3 regions of the Allosphingosinicella indica genome follow, and region 2 is predicted to be linked to each of the others. Evidence: predicted binding sites of a transcription regulator. Region 2 holds the regulator's gene; each other region holds the start of a gene.

The links. The regulator LexA, encoded in region 2, represses DNA repair genes until DNA is damaged. The targets are predictions, from matches to a motif close to GTTCCNCNCTTGTTCT.
Region 1: the regulator LexA is predicted to act here: its motif matches at 4,944-4,959, upstream of tcmP (three-Cys-motif partner protein TcmP).
Region 3: the regulator LexA is predicted to act here: its motif matches at 1,137-1,152, upstream of uvrA (excinuclease ABC subunit UvrA).

What each region holds. Positions count from the first base shown of each region.
Region 1 covers NZ_LT840185.1:542,859-553,255, reverse strand. The annotation lists gene B9N75_RS02840 (magnesium transporter) at 44-1,105, opposite strand; gene typA (translational GTPase TypA) at 1,322-3,166, shown strand; gene B9N75_RS02830 (DUF5131 family protein) at 3,277-4,053, shown strand; gene tcmP (three-Cys-motif partner protein TcmP) at 4,007-4,939, opposite strand; gene B9N75_RS02820 (hypothetical protein) at 5,288-5,755, shown strand; gene B9N75_RS02815 (YbaN family protein) at 5,832-6,152, shown strand; gene B9N75_RS02810 (alpha/beta fold hydrolase) at 6,185-7,264, shown strand; gene B9N75_RS02805 (cupredoxin domain-containing protein) at 7,269-7,655, opposite strand; gene B9N75_RS02800 (OsmC family protein) at 8,189-8,647, opposite strand; gene B9N75_RS02795 (hypothetical protein) at 8,649-9,053, opposite strand; gene B9N75_RS02790 (glutamate ligase domain-containing protein) at 9,086-10,397, opposite strand, start outside.
Region 2 covers NZ_LT840185.1:2,367,912-2,378,308, forward strand. The annotation lists gene gltX (glutamate--tRNA ligase) at 1-619, opposite strand, end outside; gene B9N75_RS11760 (ComEC/Rec2 family competence protein) at 724-2,871, shown strand; gene B9N75_RS11765 (VOC family protein) at 2,817-3,155, opposite strand; gene lexA (transcriptional repressor LexA) at 3,155-3,805, opposite strand; gene B9N75_RS11775 (anthranilate synthase component II) at 3,863-4,444, opposite strand; gene lon (endopeptidase La) at 4,534-6,945, shown strand; gene B9N75_RS11785 (HU family DNA-binding protein) at 7,095-7,370, shown strand; tRNA gene B9N75_RS11790 (tRNA-Val) at 7,508-7,582, shown strand; gene B9N75_RS11795 (LLM class flavin-dependent oxidoreductase) at 7,622-8,614, opposite strand; tRNA gene B9N75_RS11800 (tRNA-His) at 8,723-8,799, shown strand; gene B9N75_RS11805 (Glu/Leu/Phe/Val family dehydrogenase) at 8,828-9,877, shown strand; gene B9N75_RS11810 (DMT family transporter) at 9,874-10,397, opposite strand, start outside.
Region 3 covers NZ_LT840185.1:358,249-368,645, forward strand. The annotation lists gene uvrA (excinuclease ABC subunit UvrA) at 1-1,126, opposite strand, end outside; gene B9N75_RS01805 (PQQ-binding-like beta-propeller repeat protein) at 1,357-2,313, shown strand; gene B9N75_RS01810 (PQQ-binding-like beta-propeller repeat protein) at 2,479-2,925, shown strand; gene B9N75_RS01815 (serine hydrolase domain-containing protein) at 3,049-4,161, shown strand; gene B9N75_RS01820 (hypothetical protein) at 4,240-4,815, shown strand; gene B9N75_RS01825 (OmpA family protein) at 4,812-5,456, shown strand; gene B9N75_RS01830 (YceI family protein) at 5,453-6,076, opposite strand; gene B9N75_RS01835 (SWFGD domain-containing protein) at 6,303-7,007, shown strand; gene B9N75_RS01840 (PRC-barrel domain-containing protein) at 7,032-7,562, shown strand; gene B9N75_RS01845 (M16 family metallopeptidase) at 7,697-10,397, shown strand, end outside.

The DNA.
Region 1 (10,397 bases), 980 kb from region 2:
GTCGAGCGCAGTCGAGACGGCCAGTCGAGAGAGACCCGCAAACCTACAGCAGCAGCACCGTCGACAGCGTCAGGAAGATGCCCATGCTCGCCACGTCGCTGGCGGTAGTGAGGAAGATGCTCGACGCTGTCGCCGGGTCCGCGCCCGCCTTCTTGAGGCCGAGCGGGATCAGCGCGCCGGCGAGGCCGCTGACGATGCAGCTCACCACCATCGCGATCAGGACGACGATGCCCATCATCAGCGGCTGCGCCTCGCCCTGCATCGATGCGTAGAGCGCCATGCCCGCGCCCGCGGTGACGCCGACGAGCAGGCCGTTGAAAAGGCCGAGCATGCCCTCCTTCATCACCAGCGCGCGCTCGGTGCCCGGCTTCAGATCACCCAGCGTCATGCCGCGCAGCGTCACCGCCAGCGCCTGGCAGCCGGTGTTGCCGGTCTGCCCCGCCATCACCGGCAGGAAAACGGCGAGGATTACGAGCTTGCCGAGCGTGTCCTCGAAGATGCCGACCACCGCCGCCGCGACGAAGGCGGTCAGCAGGTTGATCTGCAGCCACGGGTGCCGGAGCAGCAGGCTGCGGCCGAGCGGCGTGTTGAGGCGCTCCTCCTTCTCGACGCCGACCATGCTACCGGCCTGCGCGGAGATTTCGATCGCCTGTTCGGCGAACAGCTCGTCGCCGCGCACCAGCCCTTTCAGCACGCCGTTGATGTCGACCACCGGATAGACCGGGTAATGGCGCGACAGCGCCAGCTTCAGCGCATCCTCCAGCTTCATGTGCGCGGGCAGCGCGAAGATGTCGCGCGCCATCAGCTCTTCCAGCTTCTGCTCGGGCCGGGCGAGCAGCAGATCGCGCATCACCACCAGCCCCTGCAGCCGCCCGTCGGCATCGGTGATGTAGCAATAGGTGACGATCGCATCGCGGGTCATCACGCGGAGCTGCTCGATCGTCTCGGCGACCGTCATGTCGGGGCGGAACACGCCCACCGGCGGCGACATCAGGTCGCCCGCGGTCGTGGTGTTCGGATCGCGGCTCAAGAGCTTGCGCTTCTTGACCGGCGGTTCTGCGGGCACGGCTTCGGGCTGCACCACGCTTTCGGCGACTGTAGACATGAACGGCTCCCACCCCGATTTTTATGGGCGTGAGTGTGGCCGACAAACCACCGATTCACAATGCGATATATGCGGCCTCCGTCGCCCCGATCGCCGCTTCCGTCGCGCGATGGGACGGATGCGCGGCCACCGCCCGGTCCGCACCGCCCTTGTTGCGCCGCAATAGGATGCTATAGGCGCGGCCAATCCCGCTTTTCTGACATCGAGAGAATTTCCATGAGCCTCCGCAACGTGGCCATCATCGCGCACGTCGATCACGGCAAGACCACCCTGGTCGATCAGCTTTTCCGCCAGTCCGGCACCTTCCGCGACAACCAGCGCGTCGAAGAGCGGGCGATGGACTCGAACGATCTCGAAAAAGAGCGTGGCATCACCATCCTCGCCAAATGCACCTCGATCGAGTGGCAGGGCGCGGGCGCGGAGGCGATGCGGATCAACATCGTCGATACGCCGGGCCACGCCGATTTCGGCGCGGAGGTGGAGCGCATCCTCTCGATGGTAGATGGCGTCATCCTGCTCGTCGATGCGGCGGAAGGGCCGATGCCGCAGACCAAGTTCGTCACCGGCAAAGCGCTCGCGCTCGGCCTCAAGCCGATCGTCGTCGTCAACAAGATCGACCGGCCGGACGCGCGCCCGGCGGAAGTGCTCGACGAATGTTTCGAGCTGTTCCTCAGCCTCGACGCCAATGACGAGCAGCTCGATTTCCCCGTCCTCTACGCCAGCGGCCGCTCGGGCTATGCCGGCCGCACCGATGACGTCCGCGAGGGCGATCTGACGCCGCTGTTCGAAACGATCGTCGCCCACGTCCCCGCGCCGGGCCTCGACACCCAGGGCGAGTTCAAGATGCTCGCCACCCTGCTCGATCGCGATCCCTTCCTCGGCCGTATCCTCACCGGCCGCATCGAGAGCGGCAAGCTCGACGTCAACATGCCGATCACCGCGATCGACGTCGACGGCAATCCCGTCGAATCCGGCCGCGCGACCAAGGTGTTCGCGTTCAAGGGGCTCGAGCGCGTGCCGGTGGAGAGCGCGCAGGCGGGCGACATCATCGCCATCGCCGGCCTCACCAAGGCGACCGTCTCCAACACCATCGCCGCGCCCGGCGTCACCACCCCCGTCGCCGCGCGCCCGATCGATCCGCCGACGCTGGCGATGAGCTTCTCGGTCAACGACAGCCCCTATGCGGGCCGTGACGGCGACAAGGTGCAGAGCCGCGTCATCCGCGACCGGCTGGAGCGCGAGGCGGAGACCAACGTCGCGATCCGCGTTACCGCCGCGCACGACAATGATGCGTTCGAGGTCGCCGGCCGTGGCGAGCTGCAGCTTGGCGTCCTCATCGAGACGATGCGCCGCGAAGGCTTCGAGCTTTCCATCTCGCGCCCCCGCGTCCTCTTCCGCGAGGGCAAGGACAGCGAATCCGGCGGCCGCGAGGAGCCCTATGAGCAGGTCGTCATCGACGTCGACGACGAGCATTCGGGTACCGTCGTCGAGAAGATGGCGCTCCGCAAAGCCGAGATGACCGACATGCGCCCGTCGGGCGGCGGCAAGACGCGGCTCACCTTCTCCGCCCCCTCGCGCGGCCTCATCGGCTATCATGGCGAGTTCTTGAGCGACACGCGCGGCACCGGCATCATGAACCGGCTGTTCGAGAAATACGGGCCGTACAAGGGGCCGATCCAGGGCCGCCAGAACGGCGTCCTCATCTCGATGGAACAGGGCGAGGCGGTCGCCTATGCGCTCAATTCCATCGAGGAGCGCGGCATCCTCTTCATCGCGCCGGGCGACAAGCTCTATGAAGGCATGGTGATCGGCGAGAATGCCAAGCCGCAGGATCTCGAGGTGAACCCCTTGAAGTCCAAGCAGCTCACCAACTTCCGCGCCAGCGGCAAGGACGAAGGCATCCGCCTGACCCCCCCGCGCCGCATGACCCTGGAGCAGGCGATCGCCTACATCCAGGACGACGAACTGGTGGAAGTGACGCCAAAAGTTGTTCGGATTCGCAAACGGTTTTTGGACCCGCATGAAAGAAAGCGACAGTCGCGGAAGGCTGAAGCCGCGTGACTGTGACTCAGTTTGGCCAACTTCTTAAAGGAGAATAGGGAGACAAGGGGTTTTAATCCTGTTATGTTCCTGTTTCGTTCCTACTTTGCGGGAAGTCGATCATGTCCCAGATGTCAAAAATCGAATGGACAGAAGTCACATGGAATCCTGTGGCCGGCTGCACGATAGCCACGGCTGGCTGCACAAACTGTTATGCGATGCGAATGGCTGCTCGACTGGAGGCGATGGGCAACAAGAAGTACGAGGGCCTAACAAGGAAAAGCGGTGACCGCTACGTTTGGACAGGCAAAGTTGTCACTGACGAGAAGGCTTTGGCTGCTCCCCTGCGGTGGCGCAGCCCGCGTACCGTCTTTGTTAATAGCATGTCCGATCTGTTCCACATCGCCGTCCCGACCGAATTTATCGAGAAGGTATGGTCTGTGATGGCGGCGACACCTCGTCACACATACCAAATTTTGACTAAGCGGCCTGATCGGATGCGCGAAGTTTTGTCGCGTCCAGAGTTTGTCGTCCTACCAAATGTGTGGGTTGGGACGAGTGTGGAAGACGCAACGGTGCTGCATCGGATCGAAGATCTGCGAGCAACTCGGGCCGCCGTCCGATTCATTTCGTTTGAGCCTCTCATCGGCAGTGTATCGGGCGCAAATCTCGAGGACATTGATTGGGCGATCGTTGGTGGTGAAAGCGGTCCACGCGCTCGACCGATGCCTCAGAAGTGGGTCGAAGAGATCGAAGTTCTTTGTAGGGCAGAAGGAACAGCCTTTTTCTTCAAGCAGTGGGGCGGTAAGAATAAGAAGTCTACGGGTCGAACATATAAAGACCGAACTTACGACGAGATGCCTACTGCCCGCCATATTTCTTCAGCACTCCGGCAACTCCCCGCTTGATGAGTGCGATAGCCGCTTCGGAAACGCTGTTTGAGAGGCAGAAAAGCGAGAAAAGCTGGCGGCCGGAATCGTTCAAAAGCGGTAACGGATTAGATACATACGCAGAAAAAATAGTTTGTAATCTCTCTTGTGCGTAACGCTCGATCTGGCCACGATCGAATTGCCGTGTGGCGGTTGTAATTCGCTCTGCGAATAGATCGTTAGTTGTTTCAACTTTATAGATATCTTCGCGCCAAGTGGGTGTGCCGAATATCTCGTCGAGACGCCGCTGTTTGTGTGTGTCCACGCGATCCAGCCGTGCGGCAAGCTGTCGTGACACGGCGTCGAGCGGGAACAGATACCAAACGTCAATGGCGCGCGTCTGTGCAAGAAGCTTCAAAGTCGCCCAATTCACATTCATTCCATACGGATCGAGGAAGCATAGCCCGCGACACGATCCTCTCCCTTCCCGCTGATCACTCCACGGCGGCGCACTGAATATCTCCACTAATTTTTTATTGGCATCGCCATTCAGACAGACAATACCCCTTTCCGGGTGCGCGGCTCTTATCTTTTCGAGTGACTTGAACCGTCCGCGGTGTCCTTCAATGAATGCCAATTTGTGAAAGGGTGGTTCGACGTTGAGAGCGTTCAAGACTGACCCTGCCATGTCCTGCGTTGCGATCTCTATCGGTCGCCCTTCCAACAAACCGCCAGACTCTCGATCAACTTGGCGAGTGCCACTTCCGGCAAAAGCGTCAAAATACCAGCGCTCAAAGGGTCGACTAGGCGTCGGCTTACCCACCAACACCTTATTAAAAAACTGACAATAGTAGCTTACGGCGTCGAGTTTAACCTCGGTCCACGCCCCGCCAAAGCGATGACCCTGTTCTGCAGCAACAGCCATAGCGGCTCTCCTCTTATGCCGTACAGCGTAAGGAACACCTAACGAACGTCAAGTCGCACTTTGGATTAAACAAGTATGCAGTCTGAATCAGTTCACTTGGGGACTTGAAGCTATTTCCTACACCACTGAGCTAGTGTATGGTCGGCCAGTCTCAGCGGGTCGTGGTTGGTCGTTACGGATGTCCAAATACTAGGGAAGGGGCAGGCCCACATCTCATCCAACAGGAGTAGGTCACCACCCCCCTGGCTAGTGCGAACATTGGGAACATTCGCGGCTTTGCCCCGCCGCCGCGCCCTCCCACACCCGCCTTCGCCTTGCGCTCCCCCCGCATGGCCATATGGTGGGGGGATGCGTGGTCTTTTGCTTCTTCTTCCGCTTCTCGCCGCCGGGTGTCAGGAGCGGAGCGATATCGATACGTCGCGCGGGTCGACGACGCCGGCGTATGAGCGGGTCGAGAATGCCGCGATCGACGAGGGCGGGCTGGAAACGCCGGTGCGCGTCGGCGAATCCGGGCCGAGCTTCCCGGCCTGCACCGCGCGCGGCACCACGCGGCGGCTGGCCGAGGGGCAGGGGCTCGCCGTCCGCGCTGCGCCGTTCGAAGGCGCGGGCCAGGTGGCGGAGCTGCCCGCGGGGGCGAGCTTCTTCGTCTGCACCCGCTCGATCGATCAGCGCTGGCTGGGCGTGGTGTTCGACGATGCCGGGGCGGCGTCGCCCGCCTGCGGCGTCTCGCGCCCCGTCGCCGATCGCCGCGCCTATGACGGGCCGTGCCGCGCCGGCTGGGTCGCCAGCGCCTCGGTCCGCCTGACGGCCGGCTGAGGCGGCAGGCGCGGCGCCGGTGCCACCCCGCGCCTCGGCCCGCGCGCTCGGCTGGCGCGCCGCCGGCTTCGCGGCGATGGGGCTCGGCATCGTCGGCGCCTTCCTGCCGCTGCTGCCGACGGTGCCGTTCATGATCCTCGCCGCCTTCTGCTTCGCGCGCGGCAGCCCGGCGTGGGAAGCAAGATTGCTGGCCGATCCCACGCTCGGCCCGCACATCCGCGCCTGGCGGGAGCATCGCGCGATCTCGGTGCGCGGCAAGATCGCCGCCGCCATCGCCTTCGCCGCCAGCGCCGCGCTCGGCCTCTGGCTGATCGAGGCGCCGTGGCACTGGGTTGCGCTGATCGCACCGATCCTCGGCGGCGCCTGGGTGTTGACCCGGCGGACCGCAGTCCCTTGAATGGCGGTTCAGCCAGAAAAGGGTATGGATCGATGCGTTGGATCGCGCTGCTCGCGCTCATGCTGCTGCCGCTGGCGCCCGCGGCTGCCCAGACCGATTGGGCCGCGCAGCTCAAGGAAGGCGACGTCACCTTCCGCGATTTCCGCTTCGCCAGCGGTCAGACGCTGCCGGAACTGCGCATCCATTACGCCACGCTCGGCTCGCCCAAGCGCGACAAGGCGGGGCGCGTCACCAATGCGGTGATGGTACTCCACGGCACCGGCGGGTCCGGGCGGCAGTTCCTCCAGCCGCACTTCGCCGACGCGCTCTACGGGCCCGGTCAGCCGCTCGACATCACCCGCTATTACATCATCCTCCCCGACAATATTGGCCACGGCAAATCCTCCAAGCCGAGCGACGGGCTCCGGATGCGCTTTCCCAATTACGATTATGCCGACATGATCGAGGCGCAGCGGCGGATGCTGGCCGAGGGGCTGAAGGTGGATCGGCTGCGGCTGCTGATGGGCACCTCGATGGGCTGCATGCACGGCTTCCAATGGGCCGAAACGCATCCCGATTTCGCCGCGGCGATGATGCCGATGGCGTGCCTGCCGACCGAGATCGCGGGCCACAACCGGATGTGGCGCAAGGCCGTGGTGGACGGCATCAAGGCCGATCCCGCCTGGGCGGAGGGGGACTATAAGGAACAGCCCAAGCTCGGCCTGCGCACCGCGGCCAGCGTGATGCAGGTCGCGGGCTTCGCGCCGCTCCACCTCCAGAAGCAATATCCCACACGCGACGCCGCGGAGGCCTATGTCGTCAAGCGGATCGCCGACGATATCGCGTCGCGCGACGCCAACGACCTCGTTTACCAGGTCGAATCCTCGCGCACCTACAATCCGCTGCCCGATCTGGAGAAGATCCGCGTGCCGATGACCTGGGTCAATTCGGCCGACGATTATATTAACCCGCCCGAATATGGCATTCAGGAAGCCGCGCTGAAGCGGATGCCGACGGTCAAATATGTGCTGATCCCCGCCAGCGACGAGACCCGCGGCCACTCCACCCACACCTGGGCGCGCTTCTGGACGGACGAGCTGGTCGACCTGTTGAAGCGCACGGAAGCCCGCTGACCGCCTAGTCGACGACGATCGCGCCCTTCATCCCGAACAGCGCGTGCATCGTGTGGCCGCAGTGGAACTTGTAGCGGCCCGCCTTGGGAATGAGCGCGATGTCCTGCGTTGCGCCGCCCGCAAGGTCCACCGTGCCGTCGGCGATTTTGCCGCGGTCGGCATCACGGACGGTGGCGGCGGCGAAGAAATCGCGCGCGGTGAAATCATGCCCGCCGCGCGCGCGGTTGACGAGATGGAGCCGCACCGGCTGCCCGGCCTTCAGATGGATTTCGCGCGGCGCGAAGTCGTAATTCTCGAGCGCCACTGGCACTTCCGGCGCGCTGCGCCAATCGGGCTGCGCCAGGGCCGGCGCGGCGAGAAGGACGAGAAGCAAGATCGGCGAACGACGCATGGCGGCTCTCCTGCCGGACTGCCCCGCTGCACGCTTCTATCACGAAGCGCGCAGCGGCTGCTCGTATATTAGACGGGTGGAGCGGCGCGCTTGCCGGCGTCGGAGCCTGCCCCAAAAAGATAATGGGGGCTGGTGTCGCCACCAGCCCCCACTGTCCCGGATTTTCGCGCGCCGCCGAAGCGATACGCGTCTGGCCGGGGCCCGAAGTCATGCCGCAGTCGCTACGTCATGCCTCCGTTTTTGCGATGCCTGCGTCCGAAGAGTTCGGCATCGCCGGGACGATGGGGCGGTTCGTCCGGTCCTTCTCGCGAAGGGCCGAGGCGTCGCTGGCCGCCATCCCTGCCGTCCGATTCCGGTGTCCATCCTTGCGGATTTCGGCCTCGATCCTGGGCTTGTGGAAGCGGCTTTCCGGTCCGTTTTACGGGGCCTTCGGGCCTCTTCCACGCCCCGAAGCTGTCACGACTTGCGAGTCGCGCAAAGCCGAATCCACCTGTGGATAATGTGGATATCGGGGATGGAATCGTCGGCCCGTCTCAGCGCGTTTCCACGACGATCTCGGTCTTCAGCGAATTGGCGATGAAGCAATCATCGTGCGCCTTGTGATGCAGCGCCTCCACCGTCGCGGCGTCGGGCGCGTCGCCGCCGAAGGCGATCTCAGGCGAGAGGGTGATGCGGGTGATCGCGATGCGGCCGTCAGCACCTTTGCCCATCTTGCCCACCGCATGATCGCGATAGCGCTCGACGATCAGCCCGGCACGGCGGGCGTGATCGAGGAACCAGAGCATGTGGCACGCCGAAGCGGAGGCGATCAGCGCCTCTTCGGGATCGACCCCCGCGGCGTCGGAGAATGGCAGGGGGACGACGGCGGGCGACGACGAACCCAATACCGTCGCGCCGCCGTCGAACGACAAGGTGTGCGCGCGCGAATAGCGACCCTTGGCGAAATCGCCGTCGTCGAGCTGCCATTCCACCGTCGCTTCGTGACCCGCCATATTATTTCGTCTTCTTGGCGGGCTTCGGGGGCTTGGGCGGCTTCGGTGGCTTTGGAGGCTTGGGCGGTTTGACAGCGTGGGCGGGCTCGCTGCGGATCGCCTCGGCGGAACCGGCCAGCGTCTCGCTGAGCTGGCGGAGCGCGTCACTGGTCGCGGCCTTGATCGCGGCCTTCAGCTCGGCGCCGTCCGATTTGACCTTGGTCGCGAAGGCCTCCGCCTCGTCCTTGATCACGCGGCGCTTGCCGCCGTCGCGGAGCGCCGCGGCGGCGGCGAGCAATGCCGAGGCGGCGAGTTCGGCGAGGATCGGATGCTGCTCGGCCGCGGCGATCAGCTTGTCGCCCTTCTTGCGGATCTTCTTGGGCACCTTCACGCCCGCTACCTGCTTGGGAATCTTGGTCTTGGCCATGTCCGGTCCCTCTGCTGTGTTAGCGCGCTATATCACCTATTCTCGAGCCGCGCGAGTAGGCCTGCGGCAAATTCGGATAATGTGTCGTCACGGGCGCCCATCACGACGATGCGGTCGCCGGGCTGGGAGAGCGCGATCAATCGGTCGCCGCAGCCGTCGCGGGTTTCAATATGCTCCGCTTGCCGCCCTGCGTCGCGGACGCCCGCGATGATGTCGGCGGTTCCGACTGTGCGCTCGACGGTGCCGCCGAAATAGACCGGGTCTGGCATCAGCAGCACGTCTTCTTCGGACATGTTCTCGACGAAGCAGGCGATCAGTTCGTCCTTCATCACCTTCAGCGGCCCGTAGCCGTGCGGCTGGAACATCAGAAGCAGGCGGCCGGGGAAGGCGTGGAGCGTCTTCAGTGTCGCGGCGATCTTGTCGGGATTGTGCCCGAAGTCGTCGATGACGCTGACCCCGCCCGCGGTGCCGACCACGTCGAAGCGGCGGCGCAGCCCGGTGAAGCCAGCGATCGCCTCCGCCGCCTCCGCCAGATCGACGCCGATCGCGCGGACCGCAGCCAGCGCGGCGAGCGCGTTGGCGGCATTGTGGCGGCCCGGCACCTGCAGCTGCACCGGCACCGTCCGATCGCCCTCGCGGACCAAGAAGGTGATCGCCAGCGGCGCCTCGACCACATCACCGCCGTGAAGATCGGCAGCGGGATCGTCGAAGCCGAAGCTGATCATCCGTCCGCGCGGCAGCGTCGCGGCGAGGCGGCGGGTCTCGTCGTCGTCGAGGTTGAGCGCGGCGATCCGCGCGCGGCCGACGAAATCGCGGAAGAGCATGCGCAGCTCGTCGAGCGACTTGTGATCGAGCGTGATGTTGCCGAGCACGGCGACATCGGGGCGGTAGAGCGCGATCGATCCGTCGCTCTCGTCGACTTCGCTGACGAAGACGTCGCCCTTGCCGACCAGCGCGCTGGCGAACGGGCGGTCCGCGCTCGCGAAATTCTTCATCACCGCGCCGTTCATCACCGTCGGATCGCGGCCGAGCGCGTGGAGGATCCAGCCGATCATGCCGGTGGTCGTCGATTTGCCGCTCGTCCCGCCGACCGCGATGCCCGCGCCGGCCGCATTGAACAATCGGGCGAGCATCTCGGGACGGCTCAGCCGCTCGGCGCCCACCCGGTTCGCCGCGACGATGTCGGGCACCGTTTCCTCGACCGCGGCGGAGGCGACGACGATCTGGTCTGCGCTGGTGACGCCGCTGCCGTCCTGCGGGAAGAGCGCGATGCCCTGCGCTTCGAGAAACGCGAACTTGCCGCCGAGCCGCCCCTGATCGAGCGATCGGTCGGAACCGGCGACT
Region 2 (10,397 bases):
GGATGACGTGGGTCACGCCCATGTCGTGATCGTCTACCACCACCGCGAGCATATACGTGGGCGTGCCGTCCGAGCGGAGCAGGATCATGTCGTCCAGCTCGGCATTCTGGACGGTGACGCGGCCCTGGACCGCATCCTCGATCACCGTTTCGCCTTCGTGCTCGGCTTTCAGGCGGACAACGTAGGGCGCATCGGGGGAGGGCGCGTCGGGCGCGCAGTCGCGCCACACGCTGTTGACCTTGAACGGCCGGCGCTCGGCCTGCGCGGCGGCGCGCTGCGCGGCGAGCTCCTCCTGCGTCATGTAGCAGCGATAGGCGTGGCCGTTGGCGAGCATTTCGTGTGCGACCGCCGCGTGCCGCTCGGCGAAACGCGACTGGAAATAGGCGTCACCGTCCCAGTCGAGCCCCAGCCAGCGCATGCCGTCCAGGATGGCGTCGATCGCGGCCTGGGTGGAGCGCGCTTTGTCGGTATCCTCGATCCGGAGCAGGAACTTGCCGCCGTGGTGGCGCGCGAACAGCCAGTTGAACAGTGCGGTCCGGGCGCCGCCGATATGGAGGAACCCGGTCGGCGAGGGCGCGAAACGGGTGACGACCGAACGAGGCTCGATGCTTGCGCTCACGCGCGGATTCTCCAAGGATGGCGCCCGAGATGGCGACGAAAGACGCGGGCGCCCCTAGCATAGCGGTACGGTCGCTACAAATAGCGGCCGGTGTTGGAGCGCGCGTGCGTCCGCTGGGGTCGCTCCGCAGCCTGGCCGAAGCGCTGGAGCTGATCGCGGAGCGCGAGCACGACCGCCTGCCGCTGTGGCTGCCGGTAGGGCTGGGTGCCGGCATCGCGGCCTGGTTCGTCCTGCCCGACGCGCGGTGGTGGACCGTGTTCTTGCTGATCGCAGCGGCGTTGGCGATGGCCGCGCTCGCATTCGCCGGCGGCACGCGATGGGGACGCGCGCTGGCGATCTTCGCAGGCGTAGCGGCGCTCGGCGTTGCGCTCATATGGTGGAAGGCGGAGCGGGTTGCGGCGCCGGTGCTGGAAAGGCCTGTCGTCACATCCTTCACCGGACGGATCGCGCAGGTCGAGCCGCTGCCCGCACGACAAAGCGTACGGCTGACCCTCGCAACCGCGAGCGACGACATCCCTCCCAAAGTCCGCGTGAGCATTCCAGAGGACCGAATGCGCGATGGCCTCCGGCCGGGTGCCGAGATCGCCTTGCGGACGCGCCTGATGCCGCCGCCGCCGATGGCGGTGCCTGGCGCGTATGACTTCGCTCGCGTCGCCTGGTTTCAAGGGCTCGGCGGCACCGGGCGGGTGATCGGCGACGTCGAAATAGTGCGCGAAGCGCCGCGCGGCGCTTGGGGCGACCGGATCGCGGGCTGGCGCCAGCAACTCTCGGCGCATGTCCGCGAAAGCGTGGGCGAGGGCGGCGCGGGCGCTATCGCCGCGACGCTGGTGACCGGCGACCGCGGCGCGATCACCGATGAGGATGCCGAAGCGATGCGGCGCAGTGGTTTGGCGCACCTGCTCTCGATCAGCGGCCTGCACGTGACCGCGGTGGTGGGCGCCGCGATGCTGCTGACCTTGAAGCTGCTCGCGCTCAGCCCGGCGCTGGCGTTGCGCTGGCCGCTGGTGCTGGTCGCCGCGGGGGCCGGCGCCGCGACCGGCGTTTCCTATACGCTGCTCACCGGCGCGGAGGTGCCGACGATCCGCTCGTGCATCGCGGCGCTGCTTGTCCTCGGCGGCATCGCGATGGGGCGCGAGGCGCTGACCCTGCGCCTGATCGCGGCGGGCGCGCTCATCGTGCTGCTGTTCTGGCCCGATGCGCTTGCCGGACCCAGCTTCCAGATGAGCTTCGCCGCGGTGACGTCGATCGTGGTGCTGCACGAGCATCCGCGCGTAAAGGCGCTGCTCGCGCGGCGGGAGGAAGGATATGCGGCGCGGATCGCGCGCGGCATGCTCGCGCTGCTGCTCACCGGTATCGCCGTCGAGCTTACCTTGACGCCGATCGCACTGTTCCACTTTCACAAATCCGGCATGTACGGCGCGCTCGCCAACATTATCGCGATCCCGCTCACCACCTTCATCGTCATGCCGGCCGAGGCGCTGGGATTGTTGTTCGATGTCGTCGGACTCGGCGCGCCCTTCTGGTGGGTGGCAGGGCAGGGGCTGACCTTCATGCTGTGGATCGCCCATAGCGCGGCCAATGCGCCGGGTGCGCTCGCGATGCTGCCGAGCATGCCGCCGGGCGCCTTCGGCCTGATCGTGGCAGGCGGACTATGGGCCGCGCTCTGGCAGACGCGCTGGCGGCTGGCGGGTTTCGCGCCGATCGTCGCGGGCGCGTTGTGGGCATTCGCGACACCCCCGCCGGATCTGCTGGTGACGGGCGACGGCCGCCATCTCGCGCTACGCATGCCCGACGGGAGGTTCGCGACGCTGCGCGGTCGCGCCGGGGATTATGTGCGCGGCATATTGGGCGAAGGGCTCGGCACCGACGGCGAACTGTCCGCGCTCGACGAGACGAGGACGGCCTCCTGTAGCCGCGACCTCTGCGTCACCGATATCGTCCGCGACGGCCGGCGTTGGCGCCTTCTGGCCACCCGAAGCCGTGACTTCGTCGCCTGGCGCGACATGATCCGTGCCTGCGCAGAGGCCGATATCGTCGTCGCCGACCGGCGATTGCCAGAAGCCTGTGCGCCGCGCTGGATCAAGGCCGATCGCGCATTGCTGGCAAAGACCGGCGGCCTCGCCATATCATTGGGCGGTCGGCCCAAGGTCGTCAGCGTCGCGGATCGCGTTGGGCGACACCCCTGGCGGCAAGACGGTCAGTCGTCGGCTTTCACGGCGGCGAGTTCGTTGCCGGCGACATCGACGAAATGAAATCGCTTGCCGCCGGGGAAAGCGAAAATCGGCTTACTGATCGTCCCGCCGGCCGCCTCGACCGCGGTCACTGCCGCCTCCAGATCGTCTACTGCGATCACCGGCAGCGGCGCGCCGGGGGCTTCGCTGCTATCGCCCTGGAGACCGATGTCCGTATCGCCGCTGGTCGTGGCGGCATAGGTCGGCCCAAACGCGGTCAAGCTCCAGCCGAACGCACGCTCGTAGAAGGCCTTGGCGGCGGCAACATCGCGAACGGGCAGTTCGACGTAGTTCAGCCGTGCCATCAGTAGCGTCGCAGAAGGCCCGCGAGCTTGCCCTGCACGACCACCTGATCGGGCCGGTAGCGCTGCGGATCGTAATTGCGGTTGGCGGGATCGAGCCGGATCATCGAACCTTCGCGGCGGAAGGTCTTGAGCGTTGCTTCGCTATTGTCGACCAGCGCGACCACGATCTCGCCGTCGCGCGCGGTGTCGGTCTTGCGCACCAGCGCATAGTCTCCGTCGAGAATGCCCTCGTCGACCATCGAGTCCCCGGACACTTCCAGCGCATAATGTTCGCCCGGCCCAAGCAGCGCGGCGGGGACCGCGAGGCTTTCGGTGCCCTGCAGCGCCTCGATCGGCGTGCCGGCGGCGATCCGGCCGTGCAGCGGAAGCTCGACGATGTCGTTCGAGTTCGCGGCAGCGGGGATGACGGGGCGGGGCGCCGCCTTGGATGCCGCGCCGTCGGGCATTTTCACCACTTCCAGCGCGCGGGCGCGATTGGGAAGGCGGCGGATGAACCCGCGCTCTTCGAGCGCCGAGATCAGCCGGTGGACGCCGGACTTCGATTTCAGCTCCAGCGCGTCCTTCATCTCCTCGAACGAGGGCGAGACGCCGCTGTCGGCTAGATGGTCGTGGATGAAGATCAACAGCTCTTGTTGCTTGCGCGTCAGCATCACCTCGGCCCTTCATTGGAACGGACAGGGAACGTGTAGGAAACGCCGCGGAACCTGTCAAGCGAGCGCAGAGCGCGTCACGCCGGCGATATCGAGGAAGTTGGCGAGGAGGGCATGGCCCTGATCGCTCGCCACGCTTTCCGGGTGGAACTGAACGCCATGGATCGGGAGATGTTGATGCCGCAAACCCATCACGACGCTGCCCGCGGTGGCGTTGACGAGGAGCGGCGCGACAACGCCCTCCGCCGCGAGCGAATGATAGCGCGCGACGGTGAAGGACGACGGCAGGCCGGCGAATACGCCGCTGCCGTCGTGCGCGATCGCCGATGTCTTCCCGTGGACGGGCGCGGTTCGCACGATCCGTTCGCCCCAATGCGTCGCAATCGCCTGATGGCCGAGGCATACGCCGAGCAGCGGACGGGCCGCCGCCACGCAGGCGGCGACGAGATCGGGCGACACCCCGGCATCCTCCGGTCGCCCCGGTCCCGGCGAGATGACGAACGCCTGTGCGCCGCTCGCCAGCGCCTCGGCCGCGGTCAGCGCGTCGTTCCGCTCCACCCGCACCTCGGCACCCAATTCGACGAAATAGCGCACCAGATTCCAGGTGAAGCTGTCGTAATTGTCGATGACGAGGATCATGCCGCCTTCATGCGCCTGCCGCGCCCGCGGTCAATGTCATTGATGCGTTAAGGGGAGGCCCCATATAACGGGCCAAGACTGGAGTCCCGATGACCGAAACTTTCCCCGTTCTTCCGCTGCGCGACATCGTCGTCTTTCCGCACATGATCGTGCCGCTGTTCGTGGGCCGCGACAAATCGGTCGCGGCGCTCGAGAGCGCGATGGCGGCGGACAAGTCCATCTTCCTCGTCTCGCAGCTCGATCCGGCCGAGGACGATCCTGATCGTGATGCGCTCTATGATCTCGGCGTTGTCGCCACCGTCCTCCAACTCCTGAAGCTCCCCGACGGCACGGTGCGCGTGCTGGTCGAGGGCCAGCGCCGCGCGACGCTCGCCACGCTCGAATCCGAGGGCGGGCATCTCGTCGCCACGGTCACGCCGGTCGAGGGCGAGGAGCCGGAAGGCGCCGAAGTCTCCGCACTGATGCGTTCGGTGGTCGACCAGTTCGAAAATTATTCGAAGCTCAACAAGAAGCTCCCCGCCGAGACGGCGGTGCAGCTCGGCCAGATCGAGGAGGCGTCCAAGCTCGCCGACGCGGTCGCGGCCAACATCACCATCAAGGTCGCCGACAAGCAGGCGCTGCTCGCCGAGCTCAATCCGGTGCGCAGGCTCGAGATGGCGTTCGCCTTCATGGAGGGCGAGCTTGGTGTGCTGCAGGTCGAGAAGAAGATCCGCAGCCGCGTGAAGCGGCAGATGGAGAAGACCCAGCGCGAATATTATCTCAACGAGCAGTTGAAGGCGATCCAGCGCGAACTCGGCAACGAGGGCGAGGAGGGCGACGGCGACGAGCTGACCGAGCTCGCCCGCAAGATCGAGCGGCTGAAGCTTTCCAAGGAAGCGCGAACCAAGGCCAAGCAGGAGCTGAAGAAGCTTCGTGCGATGGCGCCGATGTCTGCGGAAGCGACGGTGAGCCGCAATTATCTCGACGTGCTGCTCGGGCTGCCTTGGGGCAAGCGCTCCAAGGTGCGCCACGACATAACCGAGGCGCAGCGCATCCTCGACGAGGATCATTATGGTCTGGAGAAGGTCAAGGACCGGATCGTCGAATATCTTGCCGTGCAGGCGCGCACCAACAAGCTCAAGGGGCCGATCCTCTGCCTCGTCGGCCCGCCCGGCGTCGGCAAGACGTCGCTCGGCCGCTCGATCGCCAAGGCGACGGGCCGCGAATTCGTGCGCCAGTCGCTTGGCGGCGTCCGGGACGAGGCCGAGATCCGCGGCCACCGGCGCACCTATATCGGCTCGCTACCCGGGAAGGTCGTGTCGAACCTCAAGAAGGCCGGCACGTCCAACCCGCTGTTCCTGCTCGACGAGATCGACAAGCTCGGCCAGGATTTCCGGGGCGATCCGGCGTCGGCGCTGCTCGAAGTGCTCGATCCGGAGCAGAACTCCAAGTTCCAGGATCATTATCTGGAGATCGATTACGATCTCTCCGACATCATGTTCGTCACCACCGCGAACACGATGGACATGCCGCAGCCGCTCCTCGACCGCATGGAGATCATCCGTCTCGAAGGCTATACCGAGGACGAGAAGGTGGAGATCGCCAAGCGCCACCTGATCCCCAAGCAGATCGAGGCGCACGGGCTGACCGAGGGCGAGCTCGTCATCACCGACGAGGGGCTGCGCTCGCTGATCCGCCACTACACCCGCGAGGCGGGCGTCCGCACGCTGGAGCGCGAGATCGCCAAGGTCGCGCGCAAAGCGCTGCGCCGCATCCTCGAAGCGAAGGACGTGACGCTCGAAGTGACGCCCGAGACGCTCGGCGAATTCGTTGGCGTGCGCAAATATCGCTTCGGGGTCAGCGAGGAAGAGGATCAGATCGGCGCGGTCACCGGCCTCGCCTGGACCGAAGTCGGCGGAGAGCTGCTGACCATCGAGTCGGTGACGGTCCCCGGCAAGGGCCAGATCCGCACTACCGGCAAGCTGGGCGAAGTGATGAAGGAGTCGGTCCAAGCCGCTTTCTCCTTCGTCCGTGCGCGCAGCCCGAGCTATGGCGTCAAGCCCAGCGTCTTTTCGCGCAAGGACATCCACGTCCATTTGCCGGAAGGCGCGGTGCCGAAGGATGGCCCTTCGGCGGGCATCGGCATGGTCACCGCGATCATATCGACCCTGACCGGCAACCCGATCCGCCGCGACGTGGCGATGACCGGCGAGGTGACGCTTCGTGGGCGGGTTTTGCCGATCGGCGGGCTCAAGGAAAAGCTGCTCGCGGCGCTGCGCGGTGGCATCAAGACGGTACTGATCCCGGCCGAGAACGAAAAGGATCTGGCCGAAATTCCTAGGGTCATCACCGAAGGGCTGACGATCATTCCGGTAAGCCACGTCGACGAAGTGCTGTCGGTGGCGCTCACCCAGCCAGTCGATCCCATCGAATGGACCGAGGCAGACGAGTTGGCGGCGGTTCCGCCAGTCGAGCTTTCGGCAGCGCCGGAAGACCGCGGAGGAGTCGCCAGCCGCCACTGATTTGTTACCCCGCAGCATCGGATTTCATTGGGGAATGCGCGATTTTCGGACGAAATTGCGCGCATTCCCCTTTGACTCCGCAAGGGCACCTGTTCTTAGATGGTTTTTCGGCGCTCAGCCGCGATTCCAAGCGTAAACAGGGGTTCGAAATGAACAAACAGGAGCTTATCGGCACGGTTGCGGACACGACCGGGCTCAGCCGCAGCGACGCCAGCAAGGCCGTGGAGAGCGTCTTCGACGCGATCACCGCTTCGCTGAAGAAGGGCGATGAGGTCCGACTGGTCGGCTTCGGCACCTTTGCCTGCTCCAAGCGCAAGGCGTCCACCGGTCGCAACCCGCGCACCGGCGAGCCGATGCAGATCCGGGAATCGACCCAGCCGAAATTCAAGGCCGGCAAGGGCCTGAAGGACGCCGTCAACGGCTGATCGGGACGGGCCGGCCGGAGGGCAGCCGGCCCGACTTCGATCTACAGGCGATTAGTTTTCCGCGGTGCTGGACAGCGCCGTGGCCGCGCTCTAAGGAGCGCGCTCTTCGCCGGCCAGCGGCCGGCGATGCGGGGCATGGGCGCGTAGCTCAGTGGTAGAGCACTGTGTTCACACCGCAGGGGTCGCAAGTTCAATCCTTGCCGCGCCCACCATGCCCCGCCTTTCGGCTCCCCCGCAGCTTTGACGTCGGATCAGCCGGGCGAAAGCCCGCAGACATCCGCCACAATCTCGAACGAGCGCCGCCGCGCCATATGGTCGTAGATTTGCGACGTGATCATCAGCTCGTCGGCGCCCGTCTGCGCCACGAACCCTTCCATCGCGGTACGCACGCTGTCGGGCGAACCGATCGCCGAGCAGTACAAAGCCTGCTCGATCCCCATCCGCTGGACCGGCGTCACGCTCTCCAGATAATCGGGGATGGGCGCCTGGAGCGGCGTCGGATTGCCGCTTCTGAGATTGACAAAAGCCTGGGCGAGCGAGGAGGCTAGCAGCACGCCCTCCGCATCGCTCTCCGCCGCGAAGGCGTTGAAGCCGAGCATCACATAGGGCCGGTCGAGCTGCGCCGAGGGCCGGAAGCCGGCGCGATAGACGTGGATCGCCTCCATCATCTGTTGTGGGGCGAAGTGCGACGCGAAGGCGTAGGGCAGTCCCAACGCCGCCGCGAGCTGCGCCCCGTAGAGGCTGGAGCCCAGGATCCATAGCGGGATGTCCATTCCTTCGCCGGGGATCGCGCGGACGCGGCGCGGCTCGGGCGGGCGGAAATATTCCATGAGCTCGACCACGTCCTGCGGGAAGCGGTCGACGTCGCCCGAGAGCGTGCGCCGCAGCGCGCGCGCGGCGGCCTGATCGGTGCCCGGAGCGCGGCCAAGCCCGAGATCGACGCGGCCCGGGAACAGCGCTTCCAGCGTACCGAACTGCTCCGCCACCTGCAGCGGCGCGTGGTTGGGAAGCATGATGCCCCCTGCGCCGATGCGGATGCGCTGCGTGGCATTGCCGACATGCGCGAGCGCCACCGCGGTTGCGGCGCTCGCGACGCCGGGCATCGAATGATGCTCGGCCATCCAGAAGCGGTTGTAGCCGAGCGCCTCGCCGTGCCGGGCGAGGTCCGCAGCGTTGCGGAGCGCGCTGCCGGCGTCGCCATTGTCGGTGATCGGGGCGAGGTCGAGGATCGAGAGCGGTATCATGGCTGCGATATGGGGTGGCGGCGCGGGTTCGCCACTGCACCGCGCAACTGTCCTTGACGGTGGCATGGCCGCGCCCCTATGTGCGGCGCCGGTTTAGCACCCCATGTGGCGACCGTAGCTCAGCTGGTTAGAGCATCGGTTTGTGGTACCGAGGGTCGCGGGTTCAAGTCCCGTCGGTCGCCCCAGTTTTTTCATCGATATCAGGACATTGCCATGCAGTCGCCTTGGGAGGCCCCCGATTTCGACGACCATGAGGTCGTGCATTTCGTCACCGATGCAAAGTCGGGTCTGAAGGCGATCATCGCGGTGCATTCGACGCATCTCGGCCCGGGCGCCGGCGGCGTCCGCTTCTGGCATTATCAGCAGTCCGGCGATGCGCTGGCCGACGCGCTGCGCCTCTCGCGCGGCATGAGCTACAAGAATGCGATGGCTGGCCTGCCGCTCGGCGGCGGCAAGGCTGTCATCCTCGCCGACGACGCGCGCACCAAATCGCCAGAGATGCTTGCTGCCTACGGACGCGCGGTCGAGCGGCTAGGCGGAAGCTACGTCACCGCCGAGGATGTCGGCGTAAGCGTCGCCGATCTGGTCGCGGTGTCGAAGGTGACCAAATATGTCTCGGGCCTGCCGGTCGCCGAGGGCGCGGTCGGTGGAGATCCGGGGCCGCACACCAGCTACGGTGTATATCTGGGCGTCAAGGCCGCAGTGAAACGCAAGCTCGGCCGCGACAGCCTGGATGGCCTCCACATCGCGATACAGGGCGCGGGCAGCGTCGCCGGCGGTCTTGCCCGTCTCGCCGCCAAGGACGGTGCCCGGATCAGTGTCGCCGATATCGATCAGGCGCGTGCGGAAAAGCTCGCTGCGGAAGTCGGCGGGACGGTGGTTTCGACCGATGCGATCCTGACGCTTGAGGCCGACGTGCTGGCGCCATGCGCGCTAGGCGCGATCCTCACCGAACAGTCGATCGCGGCGCTCAACGTGCCGATCGTCGCCGGGGGCGCGAACAACCAGCTCGCGACGCCTGAGGACGGCGATCGGGTTCAGGCGCGCGGCATCCTCTACGCGCCCGACTATGTCATCAACGCTGGCGGCATCATCAACGTCGCGTCGGAATATCTCGGCGATGCGGACCAGGCAGGCGTCCAGGCGCGGATCGAGAAGATCCCCGGCCGGCTCGATTCGATCTGGGACGAGAGCGAGACGACCGGCCGCAACCCGGCCGCGGTGGCGGACGCGATGGCGCAGCGGCTGATCGGCCGCGCCTAACCTTCGGGCTGCGCGGCCTCGCTCGCGCGGCGCCGCTCCAGCACGCCCAGCCGCTGCTCGCGATAGAGCGTGTAGAGGCCGCTGGCGACAATCGCTGCCGCGCCGGCCCAAGTCGTCGCGGCGGGATGGATGTCGAACAGCGCCCAGCCGAGCAGCACTGCCCAGATGAGCTGCGTGTAGTCGAACGGCGCGACGGTCGACACCGGCGCGAAGCGCAGCGCGGCGGTGAGCAGGATCTGCGCGATGCCGCCGCTTAAGCCCACGGCGAGCAGGATCGCCCAGCCGCGCGCATCGTGCATCTGCGCTGCGAAGGGCATCAGCGCGCCGACCACGATCATCGAGAAGCTGGTGAACCACAGGACGGTGGTCTGCGTGCCTTCGGTGCGGCCGATCTGCCGGATCGTGATCGTCACCGCGGCGACGCCGAACGCCGAGGCGACCGCGAGCGCCAGTCCGGCGGGCGGCAGACTCGACCCGGCCGGCTGCATGACGATCAGCACGCCGACAAACCCAGCCGCCA
Region 3 (10,397 bases), 800 kb from region 2:
GCGCGAGGCTGGCGAGCACCTGCATGTAATAAGGGCTGGGCGGGTTGGACTTCGCCCAAGGTACCACCGCGCCCTTCTTGATGCTGAGATTCTCGTTGGGGACGACGAGCTCGGGATCGAACAGCAATTTCTCGCCCAAGCCGTCGCACGCCGGGCACGCCCCCTGCGGCGCGTTGAACGAGAACAAGCGCGGCTCGATCTCGGCGATGGTGAAGCCGGAGACCGGACAGGCGAACTTCTCGGAGAAGGTGATGCGCCCCGGGGGGGCGTTGTCCTGCAGCACACTCCCCTCCCGCTTGCGGGAGGGGCTGGGGGAGGGAATGTCCGAAGCCTTACCATCAGACGACAGGCCCTCCCCTGACCCCTCCCGCTCGCGGGAGGGGGATGGATCGGCGGGATCCAGATAGACCAGCCCATCCGCCAGCTTGAGCGCAGTCTCCAGGCTGTCCGCGAGCCGCGTCGCGATTCCGCCCTCGCCCTCCGCATCGGCGTGGCGCACCACCAGCCGGTCGACCACCACCTCGATGTCATGCTTGTACTTCTTGTCGAGCGCGGGGGCCTCGTCGATCTCGTAGAATTGGCCGTCGATGCGGACGCGGGTGAAGCCCGCCTTCTGCCACTCCGCCAGTTCCTTGCGATATTCGCCCTTGCGGCCGCGGACCACCGGCGCGAGCAGGTACAGCCGCGTCCCCTCAGGCAGCGCCATGGTGCGATCGACCATCTGGCTGACCGTCTGCGCGGCGATCGGCAGGCCGGTGGCGGGCGAATAGGGCACGCCGACGCGCGCCCACAGCAGGCGCATGTAATCATAGATCTCGGTGACGGTCGCGACGGTGGAACGCGGGTTGCGGCTGGTCGTCTTCTGCTCGATCGAGATGGCGGGCGAGAGGCCTTCGATATGATCGACGTCGGGCTTCTGCATCATCTCGAGGAACTGGCGCGCGTAGGCGCTCAAGCTCTCAACATAGCGGCGCTGCCCCTCGGCATAGATGGTGTCGAACGCGAGGCTCGACTTGCCCGATCCGGACAGGCCGGTGATCACCGTCAGCGTATCGCGCGGGATATCGACGTCCACGCCCTTGAGATTGTGCTCGCGCGCGCCGCGCACGGAAATATGAGTCAGCATGGACGGCGGTGTTCCAGATTTGTTCTGAGGTTGCAAGCGATGCGGATGTCGAGGCCTGACGCGGCAGCGGCGAGATGGTGGTGAGTGCGTCCAAACGCAACCGTACGCAATCCGCAGGCCAATCCTTCACCGCCGTGCAAATAAAGTTCAAGAGTACGCCAAATAGTTTTGGACGAATGGATAAGTGATTGATAGCAAGGCAGGGTATTTCGAGGGGCAATATCAAAATCTTGAAGTTTCCTGCGGTCGCGGGAGCCGTGTTTATGGTCTATGGCTGCGGCGGAGGCGGCGGCGCATCCGCACCACAACCCGCTCCTACCCCGGCGCTCGCAAACCTCCCGGTGACGCTTTCAACATCTTCGGCCAACGTCACCGTCGACGAAGGTCAAAGTCAGACCTTCGGCTTTACCGCGTCATATAGCGGGACAAGCACCTCTCCGATTGTCGCCGATGTGCGAGTGGATGGTCAGCGCTACACGCTGAATGGCACGCCCACCGCCAGTGGAACCAGCTTCAACGTATCGCTCAAGACGGCGTCAATGTTGCCCGGCGGTACGAGCACGGGCAACGTTACCTTCCGCCTCTGCACCTCTGCCGATTGTTCTACGGTCTACCCCGGCTCGACGCAGACTTTTACGGTAAACCTGGACGTCCGGCTCAGGGACTGGGCGACCTTCCAACGCGACGCCGCGCACACCGGCTATGTCGCGGTCAATTACAATACCGCCGATTTCACTAGTGCGTGGAGTTTCGCCACCGGCCAAAATCAGCCGAGCGAGATTGCGGCGCGGCGTGGCAGTATTTTTGTCAATGTGCGGCAGGAAGACGGCGTATTGTCTCGCGCGATCAATGCTGAGAATGGGACTGTGATTTGGTCCTACAATCTCGGCCGAAACGTTTATTTCGGTGGCCCTGCATACGGCAATGGTCGCGTCGCCTCGCTGTCGATGAGCTCCTATTCGGATAGCATTCCGATACAGCTCATCACGGCGGACTCGGGCAGATCTCTGGGCGTCGTCACATATGCCAGCCAGGGTGGACAGGGCGGCGTGCCCACGTTCGTCGGTGATGATCTTTATTATCAGGCCGGCGAGTTTGGCAATGTGGTGTATGCGGCGAATACAGCATTCAAAACACAGATTTGGCAGCGCGATACTTTCCAGCCAGGAGCGGAAGGATTCGTTTAAGGTGGTGAAAGTGTTGCAGTCGATGAGAATTACGTCTATTTCTTCGGTGGCGGAAATTTGTTTTCACTTTCGCGCAGCACCGGGTCAATCACCCACAAAATTCGTAATCCTTATTTTTCCGATTTCGGTATAAGTTATCTAGCGCACTATCGTGGCTCTCCTATCTTGGACGAAAGCGGACGGATTTTCACCTTTTCGGACAATCGTTTTCCGGGCCAGCCGCTTCCACTACTTGCTTTCTCGCTATCGAAAACAGAGCCTTTGTGGCGGACGTCCAGAAACTATATCGGGCATCCGGCGCTCCGCGGAGACACAGTGTTCGCCAGTCGCGCGGACAGCGCCATCATCGATCTCATCAACACTGCCGATGGATCGGTGCGCGCTTCAATTGACATCGGCAACGGTCGCGGTCCGCTGATCAACAATGTGATCGTGACCGGTAGCCACCTCTTCGTTGCCAGCGAAACGGCCACTTATGCCGTGGATCTGCGGCAATCGACCTATCCTGTGGTGTGGTCGGCGCCCAAGGGCGGCGCGTTGGCTATTACGCCGGACAATGTCCTAACGATCTCGGCCAGCGACGGGATTGTCGCTTACCGCCTTGCGCCCTGATCTCGTGGGTTTGATCCGAGGCGGAGGACGCCTCTGATCGCGGTCCTTCCAAGCCCAATCAGCAATCTGCCGTTCAGTTTGATCGACTACATCCGTGGTCGAAATGAGAGCGAGGCCGTTTGCATGTTGAAGGGGATGGTTTGGGCGGCGTTGCTAGCGGCGGCAGCAGTGCCCGCGATCGCGGCGGCGCCGGTGCGGGGGGCGGATTTCGGGGCGATTAAGGCGCGGCTTACCGCGGAATGCGCGGCGGATACTTTTTCCGGGATCGTACTGGTCCGCGCGGGCGGGCGCGACCTGTTCGAACATGTTTGCGGCAAGGCGGACATCATCAACGGCATCGCCAACGCCCGCGAGACGCGATTCAAAATCTATTCGACGAGCAAGTTCATCACCGCGCTGACGGTGCTGAAGCTGGTCGAGGACGGGCGGATGCGGCTCGATGCGCCGGTGACCGACTATATCGCCGACGCGCCGGGCGAATGGCGCGGCGTCACCATCCGCATGCTGCTCAACCACACATCCGGGATCGACGATCTCACCCTCCCCTTCATCTGGCATTTCCGCGCCGATCATCCCTCCGCGATGCGCGGGCTGCTGCCGGCGCTAACGGCGGAGCAGCGCGCGCTCAAGTCCGCGCCGGGGACCGCCTTCCGCTACAATAATTTCGGGTTCGAGCTGCTCGCCGACGCCGCGGCAAAGGCGGGCGGACAGCCTTTCCCCGCGCTCGTCGAGGCGCTCGTCTTCCAGCCCGCGGGCATGAAGAGCGCGAGCATCGAGGCGCCGCTGATCGAGGCCGGCCATCTGGTGCCGGTCAGCGCGGAGGGGCTGGCGAAGGGCTATAACGGCGATCCCGGCAAGCTGGACCAGGCGATAAACTGGGGCTTCGTCCAGCAGGGCGCCGGCGCCGTCCACGCCAGCGTCGACGATTTTGTCGCGCTTGACGCAGCATTGAAGGCGGGCCGCATCCTCGGCCCGGCGATGCTGGCGGAGATGACCCGGGCGCCGGTCGATGCCGACGGAAAGACCGGTGGCCAGGCGTTCGGGCTGGGCGTGGTTGTGAACGTCGCGGATGGGGTGACGATGTACGGCCATACCGGCGGCACCAACGGCTATATCAGCGACTTCGAACGCTATCCAGACGATGACGCGATGCTGATCGTCCTCACCAACCGCGGTAACATCCGCACCGCGTGGCTGCGCGAGGGCGTGGCGGCGGCGCTGAAGGGGGCGCGGTAATCGGCCTCCCGTCTCGGGAACCCTTTCCGGGGGCGGAACGTAATGGCTCCTAACCTATATTGGGGAGCATTTCCGCTTATGACGATGAAGCGTATCGCCCTGCTCGGGCTTGCCGTTGCCGCGCTGCCGCTGGTCGCCTGCGAAGTCCGCAACGCCGACGAGACGGCCGCCGCCAATTCCGCCGCCACGGCCGCGGACGAAACTGCGTCCGCCGGCGGCGTCACGCGCGAGACCTTGAAATCGCCGGAGGAAATGCTGCCGCCCGTCCAGCAGATGCCCGCGCAAGCGGTGATCCAGAGCCAGCCGGGGCCGGACGGCAGCCAGCTTGATCTGATCAAGGTTGCGGTGACCGGTGACGTGCTGACCGTAACCCTCCGCTGCTCGAGCATGGAGAAGATCAACACCGAAGCGTTCCGGCTCGACGACATCAGCGTGATCGACGACGCGACCGCGCAGCGGATCGGCATCCTCAAGGACAATGCGGGCAACTGGCTCGCCTCGCGGCCGTCCGGCAATTCGATCATGGCCGATTGCACGGTGAAACCGGGCGTCATCTGGGCCAAGTTCCCGGCACCGCCGCCGACCAGCCCGACGGTGTCGATCAACCTCCCCGGCGTCGCGCCGTTCGACGGCGTGCCGGTGACGCGCGGATGAGGCGACTGGCGCGCCGCCCGCTGACGTTGCTGGGCGCGGTCTCGCTCGGCCCGACCTTGCTGCTCGCCGCCTGCTCGGGCGGCGCGCCCGCGGACCAGAGCGAGGCGGCTGCGAACGATCCGGCGCCTTCGGCGACCGGCGCGGTATCCGAGCCGACCGCGGGCGGCGGAGTCAGCGTCGCCACCACGGCAGGCGGGATGCGCGCCGAGGTGAGCAGCCTCACCGGATCGGTCAGCGGGCTCAACACCCGCATCACCGATATGGGCACGGTCATCGACCTGCCCGCCGACGCCTTGTTCGATTTCGACAAGGCCGAGCTCACGCCCGCCGCCGCTACCGAGCTTGCGAAGGCCGCCGAACTGATCCGCGCCGGCCCGCCGGGCCCGATCCAGGTGATCGGCCACACCGACAGCAAGGGGGACGACGCCTACAACCAGAAGCTCTCCGAAGCGCGCGCGCGGACGGTGGCGGACTGGTTCGGCGGGCAGGTCGGCGTCCGCCAGCGCGCCTTCCAGGTCTCCGGCAAGGGCGAGAGCGCGCCGATCGCCGCCGACACCCGCCCCGACGGCTCTGACGACCCCGCCGCCCGCGCCAAAAACCGCCGCGTCGAGGTCGTCATTCCGAAAGGCCAAGGCGCCTAAGCGGCCGGGTTGAACTCGCCGCTGATCTTGAGCTCGACCGCATCGCCGAGCGCCGGAGCGTATTGATCGATGCCGAATTCAGTGCGCTGGATGGTCGCGGTTGCCGAGAAACCGGCGACATATTGGCCGCTGACGGGCGACTTGCCGGCGCCGTTGTAGGTAACGGCGAGCGTCACCGGCCTGGTCACGCCGTGGAGGGTGAGGTTGCCGGTCACGTCTGCGCTGCGCTCGCCGGTAGGGCGGACGGCGGTGGAGACGAACCGCGTCTCCGGGAATTTGGCGGCGTCGAAGAAGTCGGCGCTCTTCAAGTGCGCGTCCAGCTTGTCATTGTGGGTGGCGACCGATGCGGTCTTCACCGTCACTTCCAGCGTGCTCGCGGCGGGGTTGGCGGGATCGAGCGACAGCTTAGCGTCGAAATCGGTGAACTCGCCATAGTATGTCGAGAAGCCGAGGTGGTTGATTCCCCAGACGATCTTCGCGTGGCTTTTGTCGAGCACATAGGCGCCGGCCTGCACGTCGCGCGGCGCGGTGGCAGCAGGCGATGCGGGCGCGGCCTGCTGCCAGGCGATGGCGGCGGCGGGCATTGCGGCGAGAGCGAGGGCGAAGACGACGGCGCGCATGGCGATCCCCTGATCGGTGACGAGGATTGCAGACGTAGAGCGCGGCCCCGCACGCGCACAAGCCGCGCCGCACGCACCCGCGCGTTGCCGATGCCGCAACGCTTCCGCGCTGCGCCCAAATCCCGTTTCGGTGCGGTAACTTGCGGAACGGCAGGCGGCTGCTCCCGTTTTCCTTCTGAGAGCGGGGCCGCCCCCTGCCCCGCCCGACGCGAAGGAGACAAGCATCATGGGCGACTATCGATATCGGGACGACATCCGAAGCGATTGGCGGGATGACCGGGCGCGCGGCCAGCGCGACTATCGCAGCAATTACGCGGGCAGCTCCTCGATCTTCAGCGACGAGGATCTGGTGCGCGGCGGCAGCCTCTATGGCGGCGACGGCGGCTATGGCCGCGACGAGGACCGCGGCGGCTTTGCCCGCGCGGCAGATGAGGTGAAGAGCTGGTTCGGCGATGACGAGGCCGAACGCCGCCGCGAAGGCGACGCGCTGCGCCGCGACCGCGGGCCGGAGATGAGCTTCCGCGGCCAGAACCGCCCGCTCGGCCGCTCGCGCGGCCAATATTACGGCAGCGGCGACTATTATGGCGGCACCGGCGGCGACTGGGGCGGCCAGCGCGAACCGTGGGGCGACGGCGACTATTATCGCGGCGCCGAACGCCAGCAGCAGCAGGGCTATGGCGGCCAGCAGCAGGGCGGCGCACCGACCGACACCCATTACCGGAGCTGGCGCGACCGGCAGATCGCCGAGCTCGATCGGGACTATGACGAATATCAGAGAGAGCAGCGCCAGCAGTTCGGCAGCGATTTCGATAGCTGGCGCCGTAATCGGCAGATGAACCAGGGCAACAATGCCACCGGCGGCACCAGCCCGACCCCCGATGTCGCGACGAGCAGCGCCGAAACGCGCGGCCGCAACCGCACCAAATCCTGAATCCCCAATCCAAGGAGACCTCCGATGGCTATCTACGACCGTTATGACGACGACGATCTGCGCACGCGCGACCGCAATTACCGCTACGGTCGCGAGCGCGGGATGTTCGGCCAGAGCAACCGCACGCGCTATCGCGAGCGTGACGATGTCGAGCGCGGCTATATCCGCGACCGCGGCTATGGCAGCGACGAGACGCGGCGAGGGCTGCCGATCGAGGAGACGACGCGCCTCATCGCTTCCAACAAGGTTGAGGGCACGCGCATCTACGGAAGCGACGGGCGCCGCATCGGGCATGTCTACAATTTCATGGTCGATAAGCGCAGCGGCCAGGTCGAATATGCGGTGATGGCCTATGGCGGCTTCCTCGGCATGGGCGAGCGCTATTATCCGCTGCCGTGGCGGACACTGAGCTACGACCGCGAAGCCGGCGGCTACGTCATCGACCTCACCGAGCGTGATCTCGAGAATGCGCCGAGCTTCACCCGCGACAGCGAGCCGCGCTTCGACCAGGCCTATGGCGAGCGTGTCCACGGCTGGTACGGACTCAACTACTAAGCTTCATCGGCTACGCGAGGGAACGGCCGTCCTTTCGGGGGCGGCCGTTTCGCGTTCATCCTGGCGCAAGGTCGGGGGTGGTTGGCGGGTTGCCGCCGGGCTAAGGGCCGCGGCGTGCGCTATCCGGGACTTGCATGATCCTTTTCCTCCGCCGTTGCATCCTCGCCCTGCTGTTCGTCATCGCCGTTCCCGCGCAGGCCGCGGGCGACGGCACCTGGTTCTACCAGGGCAGCGACATCCCGCAGGACAAGGCGTGGACCTTCGGCACGCTCGACAACGGCCTGCGCTATGCGGTGCGGCGCAACGCGCTGCCGGCGGGCCAGGTCTCGATCCGCGTCCGCATCGGCGCGGGATCGCTGCACGAGGCGGACGGCGAGCGCGGCTGGGCGCATTTCGTCGAGCATATGCTGTTCCGCGGCACCGAGAATTTCCCCGATCGGCAGGCGCGCTACGTCTGGCAGAAGCTGGGCGCCAATTTCGGCAGCGACAGCAACGCGACGACCAGCGCTACGCAGACCGTCTACCAGCTCGATCTGCCGCACGCCGACAGGGCGAGCCTCGACACCAGCCTCAACGTCCTTTCCGAAATGATGGACAAGGCGCGGTTCGACAGCGCCGCGATCGAGGGCGAGAAGCGCATCATCCTGCAGGAAAAGGCCCGCCGCCCCGAGCTTTCGACCAAGATGCAGGAGGCGAGCTGGCCGCTCTTCTACGCGGGCCTGTTGATGGCGGATCGCGATCCGATCGGCACCAACGCGACGCTTGCCGCCGCCAATCCGGCGGGGCTCAAGGCTTTTTACGATCGCTGGTATCGGCCGGATAACGCCACGGTGGTGATGGTCGGCGATGCCGATCCGGCGATGATGGAAGAGCTGATCGCCAAGCATTTCGGCACTTGGGCAGCCAGGGGTACAGCGGCACGCGACCCCGATTACGGCGCGATCGCCACTCCCGAGACGCGGATCGCGACGCTGGCTTATCCCGGCGCGCCGCACGTCATCTCGGCGACCTGGCTGCGCCCTTATCGCTGGCGCCCCGACACGATCGCCAGCGAGCGCGAGGATTTCGCCAAGTCGATCGCCTCGCGCATCCTCAACCGGCGGCTGCAGGCCAAGTCGCGCGGCGATGCCGCCTTCCTCAACGCGGCGATCGGCCAGAGCGAGGCGACCAATGTCGCCGACATGACGATGCTGTCGGTCAGCGCCAAAGACGGCCGCTGGCGCGAGGCGCTGAACGAGGTGTTCGCGATCCTTCGCGACGCGACCGCGGCGCCGCCGAGCCAGGAGGAAATCGCGCGCGAACTCAGCAACATCCGCACCAGCGCGACCGCCGCGATGGAGGGCGACGACACGGTGCGATCACCGCAACGCGCGCAGCAACTCATCGGCGCGCTCGACGACCGCAGCGTCGTGGCGAGCGCCAAGGAAGTGCTGGCATTGTTCGACGGCTTCGGCCGCGACATGACGCCCGCCGCGGTCGCCGCCGCCACCCGGTCGCTGTTCGACGGCGCCGGCCCGCGCATGGCGTTGCTGGCGCCCGAGGCGGTGAGCGAGACGGATGCCGAGGCGGCGCTTGCAGCGGCCGAGAAGATTGCCCCGGCGACGCGGCAGGCGGAGCGCAAGATCAGCATGGACAATCTGCCGCCGATCGGCGCGCCGGGCCGCGAGGTCTCGCGCCGAACGATCGACGATCTCGGCGTCACCATCGTCACCTTCGCCAACGGATCGACGCTGACCTTCAAGCAAAGCGATTTCGAAAAGGGATCGGTGCAGGTGCAGCTCCGCTTCGGCGGCGGGCTGACTGCGATCGATCCCAAGGCGCCGTCGCTCGGCTGGGCGGCGGGCGCGATCGCCTCTTCGGGCATGGCGGACCTCGATCTCGACGCGATGGAGCGGCTGCTGACCGGGCGGCGCATGGCGATGACTTTCGGGGTGGACGACGACGCCTTCATCCTCTCCGGCCAGACCAACGGCACCGACCTCGGCGATCAGCTCCGCCTCCTCGCCAGCAAGCTCGCCTTTCCGCGCTGGGACGCGCAGGTGTTCGGGCGGCTGCGCTCTGGCGCGCTCGAAAGCTACGAGCTGGCTTTTGCCTCCGCGACGGCGCGCGCGAGCCGCGAATTCGGCGGCGTATTGCGGCCGGCCGACAGCCGCTGGGCGCCGGTGGAGAAGCCCGCGGTGCAGGCGGCGGACGCCAAGGCGTTCGAGGCGTTCTTCGCGCCGCTGACCGCGCGCGGGCCGGTGGAAGGCATCATCGTCGGCGACGTCGATCTCGAAACCGCGGTGCAGGCGTTCGCGCGCACCGTCGGCGCACTCCCGAGGCGGCCCGCGCCGGTGCTGCCCGCGGGGACGACGGCGGTCGCGCCGCCGCCGCCCTCGCCCGATCCCGCGCGCTTCACCCACAACGGCGCGCCGGATGAGGCCTATGCCGTGATCGGCTGGACGACGATGGGCGGGCTCGACCATCGCAAGGAGCGGCGTGCGCTCAGCATGGCGGCGAACATGCTGCAGGTGCGGCTGTTCGACCGGCTTCGTGAGGAGGAGGGCGCGACCTACAGCCCCTCGGCCATCTCCAGCACGTCGGAGACCTTCCCGGGCTGGGGCGTCTTCTACACCGCCGCGGCGATCAAGCCGGAGAGCGCCGACGCCTTCTTCCGCATCGCGCGCGAAGTGGTGGCGGATCTCGCCGCCAAGCCGGCCGCGCCGGACGAATTCGCCCGCGTCCAGAATCCGATCCTGACCGGCATCGAGCGGCGCGAAAAGACCAATGCCTATTGGGTCGGCGTGCTGCAGGGCATCGGCGCGCACCCCGAGAAGATCGATTACGCGCGCAATT